4 regions of the Marinobacter sp. MDS2 genome follow, and region 4 is predicted to be linked to each of the others. Evidence: predicted binding sites of a transcription regulator. Region 4 holds the regulator's gene; each other region holds the start of a gene.
What was found. The regulator FliA, encoded in region 4, starts transcription of late flagellar genes. The targets are predictions, from matches to a motif close to CTAAAGTTTNNNNNNNNNNNGCCGNTAA.

Region 1: a site for FliA is predicted at 2,140-2,167, ahead of Q9245_RS00420 (methyl-accepting chemotaxis protein). Genes of this name have one in related genera too.
Region 2: a site for FliA is predicted at 2,227-2,254, ahead of flgM (flagellar biosynthesis anti-sigma factor FlgM). Genes of this name have one in related genera too.
Region 3: a site for FliA is predicted at 1,293-1,320, ahead of fliD (flagellar filament capping protein FliD). Genes of this name have one in related genera too.

Annotation. Positions count from the first base shown of each region.
Region 1 is NZ_JAVAJF010000001.1:91,405-95,129, forward strand. It holds gene Q9245_RS00415 (hypothetical protein) at 1-134, shown strand, start outside; gene Q9245_RS00420 (methyl-accepting chemotaxis protein) at 178-2,067, opposite strand; gene Q9245_RS00425 (bifunctional GNAT family N-acetyltransferase/carbon-nitrogen hydrolase family protein) at 2,255-3,725, shown strand, end outside.
Region 2 is NZ_JAVAJF010000003.1:262,347-266,071, forward strand. It holds gene Q9245_RS14395 (peptidylprolyl isomerase) at 1-333, opposite strand, end outside; gene Q9245_RS14400 (pilus assembly protein PilB) at 549-1,304, shown strand; gene Q9245_RS14405 (flagella synthesis protein FlgN) at 1,369-1,839, opposite strand; gene flgM (flagellar biosynthesis anti-sigma factor FlgM) at 1,847-2,167, opposite strand; gene flgA (flagellar basal body P-ring formation chaperone FlgA) at 2,295-2,999, opposite strand; gene Q9245_RS14420 (chemotaxis protein CheV) at 3,155-3,725, shown strand, end outside.
Region 3 is NZ_JAVAJF010000001.1:741,153-744,877, reverse strand. It holds gene Q9245_RS03560 (flagellin domain-containing protein) at 1-710, shown strand, start outside; gene Q9245_RS03555 (flagellar protein FlaG) at 784-1,161, shown strand; gene fliD (flagellar filament capping protein FliD) at 1,373-2,749, shown strand; gene fliS (flagellar export chaperone FliS) at 2,785-3,186, shown strand; gene Q9245_RS03540 (argininosuccinate synthase) at 3,322-3,725, shown strand, end outside.
Region 4 is NZ_JAVAJF010000001.1:622,260-625,984, forward strand. It holds gene Q9245_RS02965 (chemotaxis protein CheA) at 1-804, opposite strand, end outside; gene Q9245_RS02970 (protein phosphatase CheZ) at 824-1,609, opposite strand; gene cheY (chemotaxis response regulator CheY) at 1,630-2,013, opposite strand; gene Q9245_RS02980 (RNA polymerase sigma factor FliA) at 2,102-2,845, opposite strand; gene Q9245_RS02985 (MinD/ParA family protein) at 2,876-3,688, opposite strand.

The sequences.
Region 1 (3,725 bases), 530 kb from region 4:
CCCGCCTGAATCTTAATCGGCGAACGGTGATCTCTTTAGATAACCCTCACCTGACGGAAGATTCCGGGTACGTTGCCAGACGCATTCTGGACAACCTAGAACGGAGAATTGACTACCTGACCGGCAACCACTAACACTGCGCAAAGCCATCCTTGGCCTTGCCATATAACGATCAGATTAATCGACTTTAAACCGGCTCACTCTTTCGTTAAGAGTATGCCCGATGCTTTCAATCTGACTGCTGTACACGTCATTTTCACTGGTGGCTTCCGCCGCAGCCTGGCCTTGTTCGGCAATGCGTGTGATCGACGCATTCAACTCTTCAGTAACAGACGTCTGTTCTTCTGACGCCGTCGCAATCTGCGACGTCATCTGACTGATTGACGTAATGGCCTCAGCAATCCGATTCAAAGACTCCATCGCATCCTGAGCCTTCTCCATACTCACATTGGAAACCGCAGTGGATGCTTTCATCACATCAACCGCATCGTTAGCACCTTTCTGAAGGCGCTCGATCATGTTGTTGATTTCCTCTGTGGATGCGCGGGTGCGCTGTGCCAGATTGCGAACCTCGTCAGCAACCACAGCAAAACCACGGCCAGCTTCGCCCGCCCGTGCTGCTTCGATTGCAGCGTTCAGAGCAAGCAGGTTGGTTTGCTCGGCAATACCTTGAATCACCTCAAGAACCGTAGTGATTGAAGAAACGTCCTGACCAAGCTTATCGATGACCTCGGCCGCCGCCGTGATCTCATGAGACAGTTTTTGCACCGCATCCCGAGACGCAGCAACGGTTTCCCGGGAGCCAAGGCTTTCGTGGTCTGCCTGTTCGGCGGCTTCCGCCGTCTGTTGGGCACTCTGAGCAATTTCATTCGCCGCCGCAGACATCTCGTTAATGGCCGTCGCCACCATATTGATTTCGCCCTGCTGTCCTTCCACGCTGTTGCGACTGTTGCTGGAAGTTTGTCGAAGTGAGGTCACGTTCTGAGACAGCTCTTCACTACCTTCTTTCACCTCACTCACAACTTGCTGAATGTTTGATACAAACTTATTGAAGTTGCTTGCGAGAAGTCCAAACTCGTCACTGCCACTGTCATCAAGGCGCTGGGTAAGATCGGCATCGCCGGACGCAATGTCGGACATGGCATCATTCAACCTGCGCACCGGTGCCATCAACGCGCGAATACCAAAGTGAAGGATGATCAGAGCTAAAATCAAGCCAACAAAGGCAATGGTCAGGCTGGCCATTCTTGCGTCTACAACGGGTTGGGTGATTTGGTCCCAGTTCACCACCGAGCCAATATACCAATCCACGCCTCGGGCATCGGAGATCGGGAAAAACGCGACACTCCACTCTGTCCCGTTTCGCTCGTATCGCTTAGGCGTGCCATCCTTTGCGGGTGCATACCCCAGGAAATCCCGGGCACTCTTGCCGATCAACGACGGATCCGGGTGAAACAGGATGGTTCCGTCACCGTCCATCAACATGGCATAGCCCGCGTCACCAAGGGTGATTGCGGCCAGCAGTTCCTGGATTACGTTAAGGCTGATATCCATACCGGCCACGCCTTCAAACCTGCCGGAAGACACCGGAGCGATGGCCGAGATCAAGGTCTCGCCGGTCTGGGCATCCTGATAAATCCCGGTAAAAGAGGCTCTGCCTTCCGCGCGCGCCTGCTTGTACCAAGGTCGTTCCCGTGGATCGAAGCTGGCACCCAAAGCCTGCTCAGAAGCCATGGAGCGCATAATCATTCGGCCATCGGTGGTACCCACGTAGACATCTTTCGCGTTACCGCCCTCTGTCATACTGTTCAGCAGAACCCGTGCTTGTTCGTCTGTTTCCGTGTTGCCCAGAGCTTTCGCCGCCGCACTGGTCATATCCAAACGGGTGTTCAGCCAGCCAGCAATACTCGCAGTGCTCTGCTCAATGGCCCCATCTAACATGGCAAACACATAAGTGTCTGTGGTTTTCTGAATCTGGCGATCCGAAGTAAACGCGAAAACAGCCATGATGACGGCGATCAGAACGCCGACAGCAACCAGCAGTTTCTGCCCGAATGTAAGTTGCACGATGAAAGTTCCTCCAAGGAATAAGCGGTGCGCGAGTTTAATCCAGTTGTCTGAAAGGCACAGTTACCAAGTGTATCGGCGGCCGCTACCGGTTCTTTAGGTGAACGTGTAGGTGCCTGCATACTCTGCTAATATTCGACGCACTATCGTCTTTTGCCGATGCGGAAACCCAACGGAGAGAGCTTGCATGGCCCACGAAGATCTACACCTGAATCTGCGAAACCTCACCCTCGATGATTACAGCGAATTGCAGGCACTGATGGACGATGTTTATGACGACATCGGCGGAGCGTGGCCAAAAGACACTATCAAGACCCTGGTGGAGCAGTTTCCAGACGGACAAGTTTGTATTGAGGAAAGCGGCAAACTGGTGGCCGTTGCCCTTACCGTGTGTGTGAAGTACGAAAGATTCAGCAACCCTCACGCCTACGACGACCTGATTCTTCGTAACGAAAAAATTTGGCACAACCCCAACGGCGACTCGTTATACGGTCTGGATGTATTCATTCACCCGGAATACCGCGGTTACCGATTGGGGCGCCGCCTTTATGAGGCCCGCAAAGAACTTTGCCGGTCCATGAACCTGAGGGCGATTCTCGCCGGTGGCCGAATACCTAATTACTTCAAATATGCCGAACAATATACGCCGGAAGAGTACATTCAACGGGTAGATCGAAAAGAGATCTACGACCCCATCCTGAGCTTTCAGCTTTCCAACGATTTTCAGGTCACCCGGCTCATGCACAAATACCTGCCAGAGGATGAGAAATCCCTTGGCTATGCCACCTTGCTGGAATGGCGAAACATCCTTTACCTGCCCCCCACCTCCGTTCTGGACGTGAAGAAGACCCAGGTTAGGATGGGAGCTGTACAGTGGCAAATGCGAGAGTTCACCTCTGTAGAAGAAGTACTCAAGCAAGTCGAATACTTTGTGGACGCCCTTTCAGACTACAAAAGTGATTTCGCACTTTTCCCGGAATTTTTTAATGCCCCCCTAATGGGCTTGACCGACCAGCTGGATCAAACGCGGGCCATCCGTTTTCTCGCGGGCTTTACAGAGCAGTTCCGTAATGAAATGTCGGATATGGCAGTCAGCTACAACATCAACATCATCACCGGGTCTATGCCCCTGATTGAAGATGACCGCGTGTACAACGTTTCGTACTTGTGTCACCGGGATGGCCGGGTTGATGAACAGCGAAAAATTCATATCACCCCGCACGAGCGTCGCGACTGGGTGATTGAGGGCGGTCACGAATTTGAAGTGTTTGAGACCGATGCTGGCCGTGTTGCCATTCTCATTTGTTACGACATTGAGTTTCCTGAGCTAGGCCGGATTGCCGCCGAAAAGGAAGTCGATATTATTTGCGTGCCTTTCTGGACAGATACCAAAAACGGCTACCTCAGAGTAAGGCATTGCGCGCAGGCTCGTGCCATTGAAAACGAATGCTATGTTGTTATTACCGGCAGTGTTGGTAACCTGCCGAAGGTGGAGAATCTGGACGTTCAATACGCCCAGTCATCCGTGTTTTCGCCGTCTGACTTTGCCTTTCCGCACGATGCAGTGATGGCAGAGACAACACCTAATACAGAAATGATCATGTTTTCCGACATGGATCTCGACAAACTCAAGCTGGTCCGCAACGAAGGTTCGGTCA
Region 2 (3,725 bases), on a different contig from region 4:
TTGACTGCCTTCGTTGACGATCGGGGCTTTTGTGGGCTTACGGCTCATATCGGCGGTAAACCCGCCGCCCTGGATCATAAAACCTGAGATGACCCGGTGAAATATGGTTTCGCTGTAGAAGCCGTCTTCCACATAGCTTAAGAAGTTCTCGACAGTTTTGGGGGCAACGTCGGGGCGTAAAAGAAGTTCGAATGCACCTTCGGAGGTTACGAAGCGCACTTTGGGTAACGCTTGATGGCTGTCCGCGTGCGCTGCGCCGGAAAAAATCAACGCCGACATAACGAGTAGTGCGGCATAAATCACAAGGAATTGTTGTTTTACGAAGTTTGTCATTTAAAGGCTGCTCTTTGTTTCAGTGAGTGTCGGAATAGGTGACATAATCATCGTTGCTACAAAGCAGTTAACGATATTAACAGATCCTTACGTCGATAAGAGTAAAAGCAAACAGCAAGTGAGGCTACCCTCAGCTACGCTTGCCATAGCTTGACGTAAAATCACGATGCCGGGCCTGGTTGTACGGTGTTCATGGCGAACACAGGAGAACACGTGTGAAAGTCCAAAAAGGATTTGAAGAAAAGTCACGGCTAGGCCGGTTGTTGATCAATCGCGGGTATTTGACGGAGTCGGAGCTTGAAGCCGCATTGACGCTTCAGCGCACCTCCGGCAAGCGCTTGGGCGAGGTTCTGCTTGCCTCGGGCTGTATCAGCGAGAAAGATTTGCTACGGGTGTTGAAGCATCAGTCTCGATACCGTAATACCGCAGCTTTCGTAACGATTGTGGCGCTGCCTTTTCAACCCTTGGTGTCGTTTGCCTCCACGACGACGGGCCAGGAAGATGCTGACGCTGTAGCGAGTGCAGGGCAGTTGTATGAAGGGCATGGCTTTGCACCTTTGACGGACGATGAAATGTCGTCGGTATCGGGGCAGCGCAGCGTCGGTTTGCTGGATCGAATTGAAAAAGTGGCTGCCATGCCAGAGAAAGCTGCAGATGCGGATGGCGGCAGTGCTGAGGAACTCGGCTTGGACGCGGTTGAAGGTGTACGCCTGGCGGCGAACGTGTTTGTGCCGGTGTTAAGCTTCCTGGATTCCGACCTCACGATATCGGGCGTCAAATACCGGGAAGGAGAAGAGCGATATTCGATCCGGGACGATGGTGCGATATCTCTGGCGCTGCCGGAGCGTATCGAGGAAATCCGGATGGACAATATCCGGGTAGCAGGCAGCAATGGCGCATCGATGGGCAGTGTCAGTATTCAGGATATTCGTTTTCACCCTGCGTCCAGTATGACCATTTATACCCGCTAACCGAAAGTTGGCGGTCAAAAAAATGCCCGGCTACTAGCCGGGCATTTTTGTTGGATCACGAGAGTCAAGCGCTTGCAAAAACGGTGCTGCTGGACACGTTGGTCTGCTGGCCTTGAGCGCCGTAGAGCTTCTGTTGCCCGGAAGCGCCGCGGAAGATGTCGGTCACCCGTGCGAGCCGTTTTTGCAGGTGCCCGACCACCCGCCCGTTGTTCTGGTTCAGTGACTGGCACTCTCGCATTTTTTGATCGGCGGCTTTCCAGAGCTGATACAAATCATCCATGCCGCCTGCCCGAATAAAACGCGAAGGCTCGCCGGCGTCCGGGCGGTAGCCCATGTTTACAAGATGATGGATTTTTTGCCGAGCTCGATCACGGATTGTTCCAAGTATTTGGTTCTTTTCTTCCGTGAGCTCGTGCAGTGGGGTTATATCCGCAGAGGCCAATGCCTCTTTCTCCTGAAGGAGGAGATCCGCCAGTACGTCCAACTGGCGGATGTCTTCACGAAGAAGGGTCTTCAATTCATCGATAGCGGCCATACTCTACTCACCCAAAAATGCTTTCATCCATCTCAAGCATTTTCTGGGCCAGTTTATCTGCGTCGATCTTGTAGGAGCCGTTATCGAGTGCAGCGCGGATTTCCGCAATTCGATCGTCGTCCATTTCCGGGTAATCGCCGAGCTTTTGTTCAAGCTGTTTCAGGTTCTTAGCCTGACTGCTGAGGCTCACGTTCTCACCACGGGCCGCCGGGCCTTGTGCCTTGGCTTGATCGGCAGGTGCTGTTGTGGTGTTGCTCGACGCTTTGTCGGCCTGGGTTCTGGTGGTGTTGACCTGGCCTGGGCCAATTCCATTTAAGTCAACTGACATAAGATTACCTACTTGCCTGGGGCCACATCGGACAGTGGCGGAATCGGGTTTGTATCTGGTTAACGGCAAGTTGTTGCCGGACTTTAGTCTATGGAGGAAAAAAATTTCCGCCCGCACTTCCCGCGGGTTACTGCATGGGAATTTCGACTCGTCCCGGTGCAACAACAGTTGCCTTAACGGTTCGAGCGGAGCGAAGGTTCTCTACCAGCACTTGCTCGCCGATGCTGGCGTTGCCCAGTGCTTTGCCTCTGGAGCTCACCGAAAAAGAACCGGATCGGGCAAGGATAATAACATGGTCGCCTCGTTCGATGGCATCGGGCGCTTCCAGCAAGTCTGGTGTCAGCACGGTGCCGGTTTTCACAGGGCGTCTAACCATCATCCCTTGAATATTGTTTATGTCGGTGAGCGTGCCTCGGCGGCTGGCGTTCAGTTGAACTTCGCTTGTGGTCAAAGCCGCGCTCGATAACCGCTCCCCACGGGTCAGCGGGCGTGCGGCGACAATCGCCGGGCCGTACGCCTCCACGGAAGCCGTTACGTACATTCGCCAGGGGCGCTTGCCCGTGCAGCTGATAAGAATCGAGGGACTGGGTGTGCGCAGGGGATCACTCACAAACTCCAGCTCAGGCTCCCCGTCGCATGGCGCCAGCTTCAAACGACGATCCACGTTACCTATTTTGTACTCAATTCGCCGATTGAGCTGGCGCTGTTCTTCGGCCCATGTGTGCAGGAAACGCTCTGCCATTTGGCGAATATCGCTGGCGGTTGTGTTTTGCCCGGCGGACACGGGCAAACTGAAAACCAGTGTCAGCGCGAAGAAAATGAGGGTACGCATCTTGGGTGCTTTGTCCTATGCTGTCGGTAAGTCTGTCGCCCTTTAAAAAAAGTTAAGAATCTCGGCATATGGCCGTTACACTAAGTCTTAATTCCGAGCCTTTAAGCTACAAAGCAAAATCAGTGCCGGTTAGGGCATTCCAGGAGCAGAACGACATGACAGGGGTACTTCAAAGCGTTAATCAGCGCACCCAGCTGGTGGGCCAGAATCGGCTTGAGCTATTGCTGTTCCGGCTCCGTGGTCGGCAGGTGTACGGCATTAACGTATTCAAAGTGAAAGAAGTGTTACAGTGCCCGAAACTGTCGTCTATTCCTAACAGTCGCGCAGTCGTGCGGGGGGTTTCCCATATCCGAGGAGAAACCATTCCCATTGTCGATATGAGTATGGCTATTGGATTGCCCGGAATTCCGCAGGAGCAGCTCGCGACAAGCTTCGTCATCATCACGGAATACAACCGGAAGACTCAGGGGTTTCTGGTGTCCGGTGTTGATCGTATTTTGAACATGAATTGGGAAGAGATCTTGCCCCCACCGAAAGGTGCCGGAAAAGATGTTTACCTGACGGCGGTCACCAAGGTTGATGAAAAACTAGTGGAAATCATTGATGTAGAGAAGATTCTTTCAGAAGTTTCTCCGCTACGTGAAGACGTCAATGATGAGTTGGTGACCCGCAGTGCTGCTAGGGAGAAGCGTCACCTGCCGGTTCTCGTGGTGGATGATTCTTCCG
Region 3 (3,725 bases), 120 kb from region 4:
ACTCGGCTAAAGACGATGCTGCAGGTTTGGCCATCTCTACACGTTTTGATACTCAGATCCGTGGCCTGACCGTTGCACAAAGAAATGCTAACGACGGTATTTCAATGGTTCAGACTGCAGAGGGCGGTCTCGACGAAACGGTTGCTAACCTCCAGCGTATCCGTGAGTTGGCTGTTCAGGCAGCTAACGGCTCTAACACCGATGACGATCGTGCTTTACTGCAGGCTGAGGTTAATCAGCGCGTAGCGGAGATTGGTCGTATATCCACTGATACCCAGTTTAATGGTTTGAATGTTTTGGATGGTAGTTTGGGGTCGGCAGTTTCGTTCCAGGTTGGTGCAAACGCCGGGCAAACCATTGATATTGCTTTCGATTCAACCATGAACGCTACTGGCCTAGGTATCAGTGGAATTTCGATTTCTTCTGCAGGTGGTGCGAGCGCTGCGTTGGCTACCATTGACGGTGCGCTCTCGGAAGTGAATGCATTTCGAGCTGATCTGGGTGCGGTACAAAACCGGTTTGAGAGCACAATCAACAACCTTTCGACAAACCTTGAGAATCTGAGCGCTTCAAACAGTCGAATTTTGGACGCCGACTTTGCCGCCGAGTCTGCCAAAATGGCCAAGGCCAACGTGTTGCAGCAGGCTGGCATCTCGGTACTGGCACAGGCAAACGCCCGTCCAAACCAGGTTCTGTCCCTGCTTCAGTAATTGAAGCGGTTAGATAGATGATAAAGCCAGTCTTTCGTAAGGAAGGCTGGTTTTTGTGCTAGCGGGGTGGTCTATGAATGACATGAAGTTGTATGGCCCAAATATGAAGTTTGTTGAGGCTGCTGGCCAGGTTCCCGGCACTCAGCAGGTTCAGCCCGTAAGTCGCGAAATCGCGGCGGACTCTTCATCTGTAGGGCGAGCTCAGCCGACTGGCGCTGAAATTCAGCCTGAAGAGCTTGGTGAAGCGGTCACGCGGCTCAACGATTACGTACAAAACGTACAGCGAGACTTGCAGTTTGAAGTCGATTTGGAGCGTGGCGAGACGATCGTTCGAGTTGTGGATAGCGAAACCCAGGAAGTGATTCGTCAGATCCCGGACGAGGTTGCGCTAAGGTTGGCAAAAAACTTGCAGCATGAAGAACCGCTGACGTTGTTTGATATCAAGGTTTGAGGCCCGTCATTTTAGCTCAGGGCGTTTCGGCGCTAGGGCTGAGGGCCAGCTGCTAACACCGTCAGTCTCGCAAGAGCCGACGGTGTTTTTCGTTAAGGCCTATAATGTTTGTATCTAAAGTGTAAAAAGCGGCAAAGTTTTTCCGCTTGCTGCCGATAACTCTTATATACCGGTAGACATACGTGCAGTTTAGCCCCTATGGAGGCGCATCATGGCATCAATTTCTTCACTCGGAGTAGGATCAGGCATTTTCAGTGCTGACCTTGTCGACAAGCTTGTCGCGGCTGAGCGCGTTCCTACAGAAGAGCGTCTGAATAGCAAAGAAAGGTCGATACAGGCCAAAATCTCGGCGTTCGGTGCGTTGAAGAATGCGTTGGAAGAGATGAAGTCGCCTTTAGACGGCTTGAAGTCAGGGGCGGCTTTTGACGCGTACACGTCGAGCATCTCCAACGAGGCGGTTGCAGGTGCTACCATTGATGAGGGCAATGTCTCAAGGGGCTCCTATACGCTGAACGTCACGCAATTGGCCCAGCGTCAGTCGTTGGCTTCCGCCAGTCAAGCGGATAAAGATGCGACGACCTTTGGCAATGGTACGCTCACCTTTGAGGTGGGCGGTGTGACAACGGAAGTAACCATCGATGACAGCAATAACACCCTTGAGGGCATCGCGAATGCTATTAACGATGCTGGGGCGGGGGTATCGGCTGGGGTGGTGGATACAGGTTCGGGCTACCGTTTGGTGATGACCTCCGATGAGAGTGGAACTGCTAACGCCGTTAGTGTGACCGCTTCGGGTGACGCCGGGTTGTCTCAGTTTGCTTATGACGGAAGCGGCACAGGCATGAGTGAAACCGTTGCGGCTCTGGATGCTGAGCTGGAAGTGAACGGGATTGCGATTACACGTTCCTCGAATACCGTTGAAGGCGTTGTAGAGGGTGTGACCTTTGATTTGAAATCGACGGGCACGTCTACGGTTGCCATCAATTCAGACCCGGATGCGGTGACAGAGCGGGTCCAAGAATTTGTCGATAAGTACAATGCTCTGCAAGACGTGATCAAAAACGCGTCTGGGTACGATGCGGCCACGGATCGTGGTGGAGCGCTTACAGGCGATTCCACCATTCGCAGTCTTCAAAATGAATTGCGGGGCATGCTGACAAGTATTCCGGCCGACCTTCAGAACTCCCCAGTTCGGATGCTGGCCGATCTTGGTATTTCAACCAATCCGGATACCGGTAAGTTGGATTTCGATGCCAGCGAATTCAAGACGCAGCTGGCTGATCATCCGGAAGATGTAAGGGCCTTGTTCTCAGGCGAAGCAGGCATTGCATCAAGTGCGCTCAATGCGGTGGATGAATATGTGAAGTTCAGTGGCCGGCTCGATAACCGAACAGAAGGTTTGAGTCGGACGCTTGACGATATCCAAGATCAGCGTACTCAATTGAATGACAGAATCGAGTCTTTACGAGCTAGGTTGGTAAAGCAGTTTTCCGCTGCCGACGCGCTTATTGCGCAGTTTCAGAGTACCGGTAACTATGTTTCTCAGCAGTTGGCTGCGCTGGCTCCGCAGAACAATCAGAACAATTGATCGGTTGAATCCGATTAGAGTTAAAGAGGTTAGCTATGAACGGTCTACAAGCGTACCAACGTGTTAACACCCAAACCAGCATCACCGATGCGGACCCCCACAAGCTGATTCAGTTGTTATATAACGGGGCGATCGAACGCATTAACATGGCCAAAGCCCGTATGCAGGCGAAAGATTACGAAGGCAAAGGCAAGCTAATCGGCAAGGCCATCGAAATCATTGGTGGCCTAAAAAGCTTTCTGGACTTTGAAAAGGGCGGTGAGCTAGCAACCCGCTTGGAAGCGTTGTACGACTACATGGAGCGCACGCTTCTAGAGGCCAGCGCCAAGAACGACATGGCCAAACTGGACGAAGTCATTAGCCTCCTCCGCTCCATCAAAGAAGGCTGGGACGGCATCCGCGAAGAAGCGGTTACCCAAACCGCACACGTTGGCTGATATCTAAATTCCGCGACACCCCCTCCCTTCGTGGGAGAGGGTGAACGCACCTCCCAATAGCCAACTCCCCCGCCATCCCGTACAATATGCCTCTTCTTTTTGTTACATCCATTCTGATCAGTCTGGAGCACAGACATGTCTGATATTAAAAAGGTGGTTCTGGCCTATTCCGGCGGCCTGGATACTTCCGTTATTGTTCGGTGGTTGCAGGATACTTACAACTGTGAGGTGGTGACCTTTACCGCCGACATCGGCCAAGGCGAGGAAGTAGAGCCGGCGCGTGCGAAGGCGGAAGCCTTGGGCGTTAAGGAAATTTACATCGAGGACCTGCGCGAAGAGTTTGTGCGCGACTACGTGTTCCCGATGTTCCGCGCGAACACCATCTATGAAGGCGAGTACCTGCTGGGTACTTCTATTGCCCGCCCGCTGATCTCCCGCCGTTTGATCGAGATTGCTAACGAAACAGGCGCCGATGCCATTTCTCACGGCGCGACCGGTAAGGGTAACGACCAGGTACGTTTCGAGTTGGGTGCTTACGC
Region 4 (3,725 bases):
GTGCTTCGGCTGCCCTCCGGGGCCGCCGCCTTTGCCATGAAGCTCGTCCAACAGCCGCTCAAATTCGTCATCAGTGATCAGGTCTGAACTCTCGCCGCCCGCAGGTTGAGCGCCGGTTTCTTTTTCAGGGGGTTCCGTTTGGGCCACATCCGGTGCGGCAAATTTGCCTTTGCCGTGAAGCTGGTCCAGTAATGCTTCAAACTCATCATCGGTGATTTCGTCACCGTTGCCACCCGTTTCCGCTGCTGTTTCAGCCTCCTGCTCTGACGTTTCAGGTTGCGCTGGCGCACCGGCCTTCTCGTCTGCAAGCGCATCCAGCAACCGCTCGAATTCTTCGTCGGTAATATCGCCTTGGTCTTCATGCTCGGATGTCGCATTCGGGGTAGAGGGATCAACAGCGGGAGGTGCGTCTGATTCGGGGATCGCCAAAGCATCCAGGGCCGCAATCAAACTGGCCGGCGCAGGCGTCAGCTCTTCGCGATTGCGCACTTCTTCAAACATGGCATTGACGTTGTCGAGGGCTTGAAGGACAACGTCCATTAACTCGGGAGTCACCCTGCGTTTATGGTTACGCAAGATGTCGAACACGTTTTCTGCGGAATGGCAGCAGTTCACCAACGCTTCAAGCTGGAGAAACCCGGCTCCGCCCTTCACCGTATGAAAGCCGCGAAATATGGCGTTCAGCAGATCGCTGTCGTCTGGATGCTGTTCCAGATCAACCAACTGCTCCGACAGCTTTTCGAGAATCTCGCCGGCTTCTATCAAGAAGTCCTGCAGAATCTCTTCATCGGCATCAAACGCCATGAGTCATCCTCTTTGTCTTTCAGAAACCGAGACTGGACAATAAGTCGTCAACGCCGTCCTGCCCCGAAACAACATCGTCTCGCTCGGCGGCCTTGATTTGTGGACCTACTCCCTTTTCGGCCGATTCTTCTTTTTCTTCAATTTGATGGACTGTGCCGGTCAACTGATCGACATGACTGGCCATGACGACCAAGCCCAACAGATTCTCCTCTACCTCTTTAACAAGCGCGGTAACCTTCTGAATCACCTGGCCGGTGAGGTCCTGGAAATCCTGGGCCAGAAGAATCTCCGAGAGGTTTTTGTACAGGTTGTCCGAATCGTTGCTCAAGGTTCCGAAAAATGCATCGATTCTTGCGTACAGCTCCCGGAACTCCGCAGGCTCAATCTCCCGGCGACGCAAGCGCTGCCACTCATCGCGAAGACTCAAGGCTTCATCACGGATGGCATGCGCCACAGGCATGCTTTCCTCAACCAGATCCATGGTGCGGTTAGCGGCCTGACCGGTCATTTGGACCACGTAGGCCAACCGATCCGAGGCATCAGACATTTTCGAAAGCGCTTCTTTCTGCTCCGCATTGCGGGGATCGATCTGAAAATTCCGGATGGCCTCATGGAGGCTTCGGGTCAAACGCCCCACTTCCTGATACAGGCTCTGATCACGAACTTCGCTGAGTTCGTTAATGATCGTCATCGCGCGTGCGAAGTCGCCACTGTTGACACTTTCAACAAGTTGCGAGGTCTGCTCTTGCAGCTTTTCCGTGACCTCTGGGTCGAGACCCCGTTGGGTGTGTTTGCTGTCACTCATGCGAGCTACCCGACCTTTGGTTACTGAATACGTTCAAAAATCTTTTCGATTTTTTCTTTAAGCACAGCAGCGGTAAACGGCTTAACAACGTAACCATTCACCCCGGCCTGGGCCGCGGCCACAATTTGGTCCCGTTTGGCTTCCGCCGTGACCATCAGTACCGGCAGGTTCTTTAGATTTTCATCCGCACGCACAGCTTTTAGAAGATCAAAGCCGGACATGCCGGGCATATTCCAGTCTGTCACCAGAAAATCATAATGCCCATTCTTGAGCATCGGCAGCGCGGTGTTGCCATCATCGGCTTCCTCGGTGTTGGTAAAGCCAAGGTCACGCAACAGGTTCTTGATAATTCGGCGCATTGTGGAGAAATCATCCACAATGAGTATTTTCATGTTCTTGTCCAAAGGGACCTCCAGTAAATAACACCCGGATGTAGGTCAGCCTGCTGATATCCGGCAGGCTGTTCAAAATTCGTTTCAGGACACGGGCCAGTTAATCGCCACTGTGTTCTCGCCAATCCGACAACCGGCCTCGAAGACGCAATGCCGCCTGACTGTGAATCTGGCTGACTCGGCTTTCACTGACCCCAAGCACCGCCCCGATTTCCTTAAGATTCAGTTCTTCCTGGTAATACAAACTCAAAACTAACTTTTCTTTCTCTGGAAGGGCCTCAATCGCTTCGGCCAAACTGCGCTGAAAAGCACCTGCCGAGATGCCATCCAACGGATTATCGCTGACCTCTTGCTCTTCTATCGGCAGCTCACCGGATTCATTGAGCTCATCCAGGCTAAATAACCGGCCACTGTTGGCATCCGAAAGCGACGAATGGTATTCCGACAACTCAATACCAAGCTCTTCCGCCACCTCGGCATCCTGCGCCTCTCGGCCGGTCCGGTCTTCAACGGTTTTGATTGCGGCGGAGATCCGGCGGGCATTGCGGTGCACGGAACGAGGCACCCAGTCACCCTTTCGGATTTCGTCAACCATCGCGCCCCGAATACGGATGCCTGCATAGGTTTCAAACGTTGCGCCCTTGCCCGTGGAATAACGCTGGGCAGCTTCAAGCAAACCGATCATTCCAGCCTGCATCAGGTCTTCAAGCTGAACAGATGCCGGCAAACGGGCCATCAAATGAAGGGCTATTTTTTTAACCAGCGGCGCGTGAACTTCGATCAAATTCGAAGCGTTGGAGGCGCCTGCCTGATGGTACATTCCCAGATTCTTCGTCAATGTCATGTATCCGGCTTTTATTGGACTGGATTCAGATCAGACTTCGACGAGCCGCTCCACGAAAAATTCAAGATGACCTCGCGGAGAAGATGGCAGCGGCCAACTATCCACTTTGTCTGCCAATGCTCGTACTGCAATCGACGCTTTTGCTCGGGGATAAGCTTCCAGAACAGCGCGCTGGCGTTGAACGGCTTTCTTGACCGCTTCGTCGTAAGGCACGATGCCCACGTATTGTAACGCGACATCCAGAAAACGCTCGGTAACTCGCGTCAATTTTTCGAACAAGTGCTTACCTTCTTCTTCGCTCCGCACCTGGTTGGCGAGCACGCGAAAGCGATCCGTTCCGTAGTCACGGTTCATCAATTTAATAAGTGCATACACATCGGTTATCGAGGTCGGCTCGTCGCACACCACCAGCAACAACTCTTGCGCGGCACGAAGGAAGCTCACAACAGATTCAGAAATACCGGCAGCCGTGTCTACAATCAACACGTCAATCTGATCGCCCAGTTCACTGAACGCATTGATCAGGCCAGCATGTTCCATCGGGCTGAGCTGTGTCATTCGTTGGGTACCGGAGGATGCGGGTACAATTTTGATACCGCCGGGACCATCCACAAGCACGTCTTTCAGGTCACACTCACCGTTAAGAACATCGTGCAAATTCTTGTTGGCCGTCACGCCCAGCAGTACATCCAGATTACCCAACCCCAAGTCGGCATCAAGCACCACAACACGACGGCCTTTTTCTGCCAACGCTATCGCAAGATTGACCGACACATTGCTCTTCCCGACACCGCCTTTACCGCCGGATACCGCAATAACCTGAACCGGATGTGGTTTGCTCATACTGTTTATTGTCTCTTACTGCGTCGTTAACGGGCTC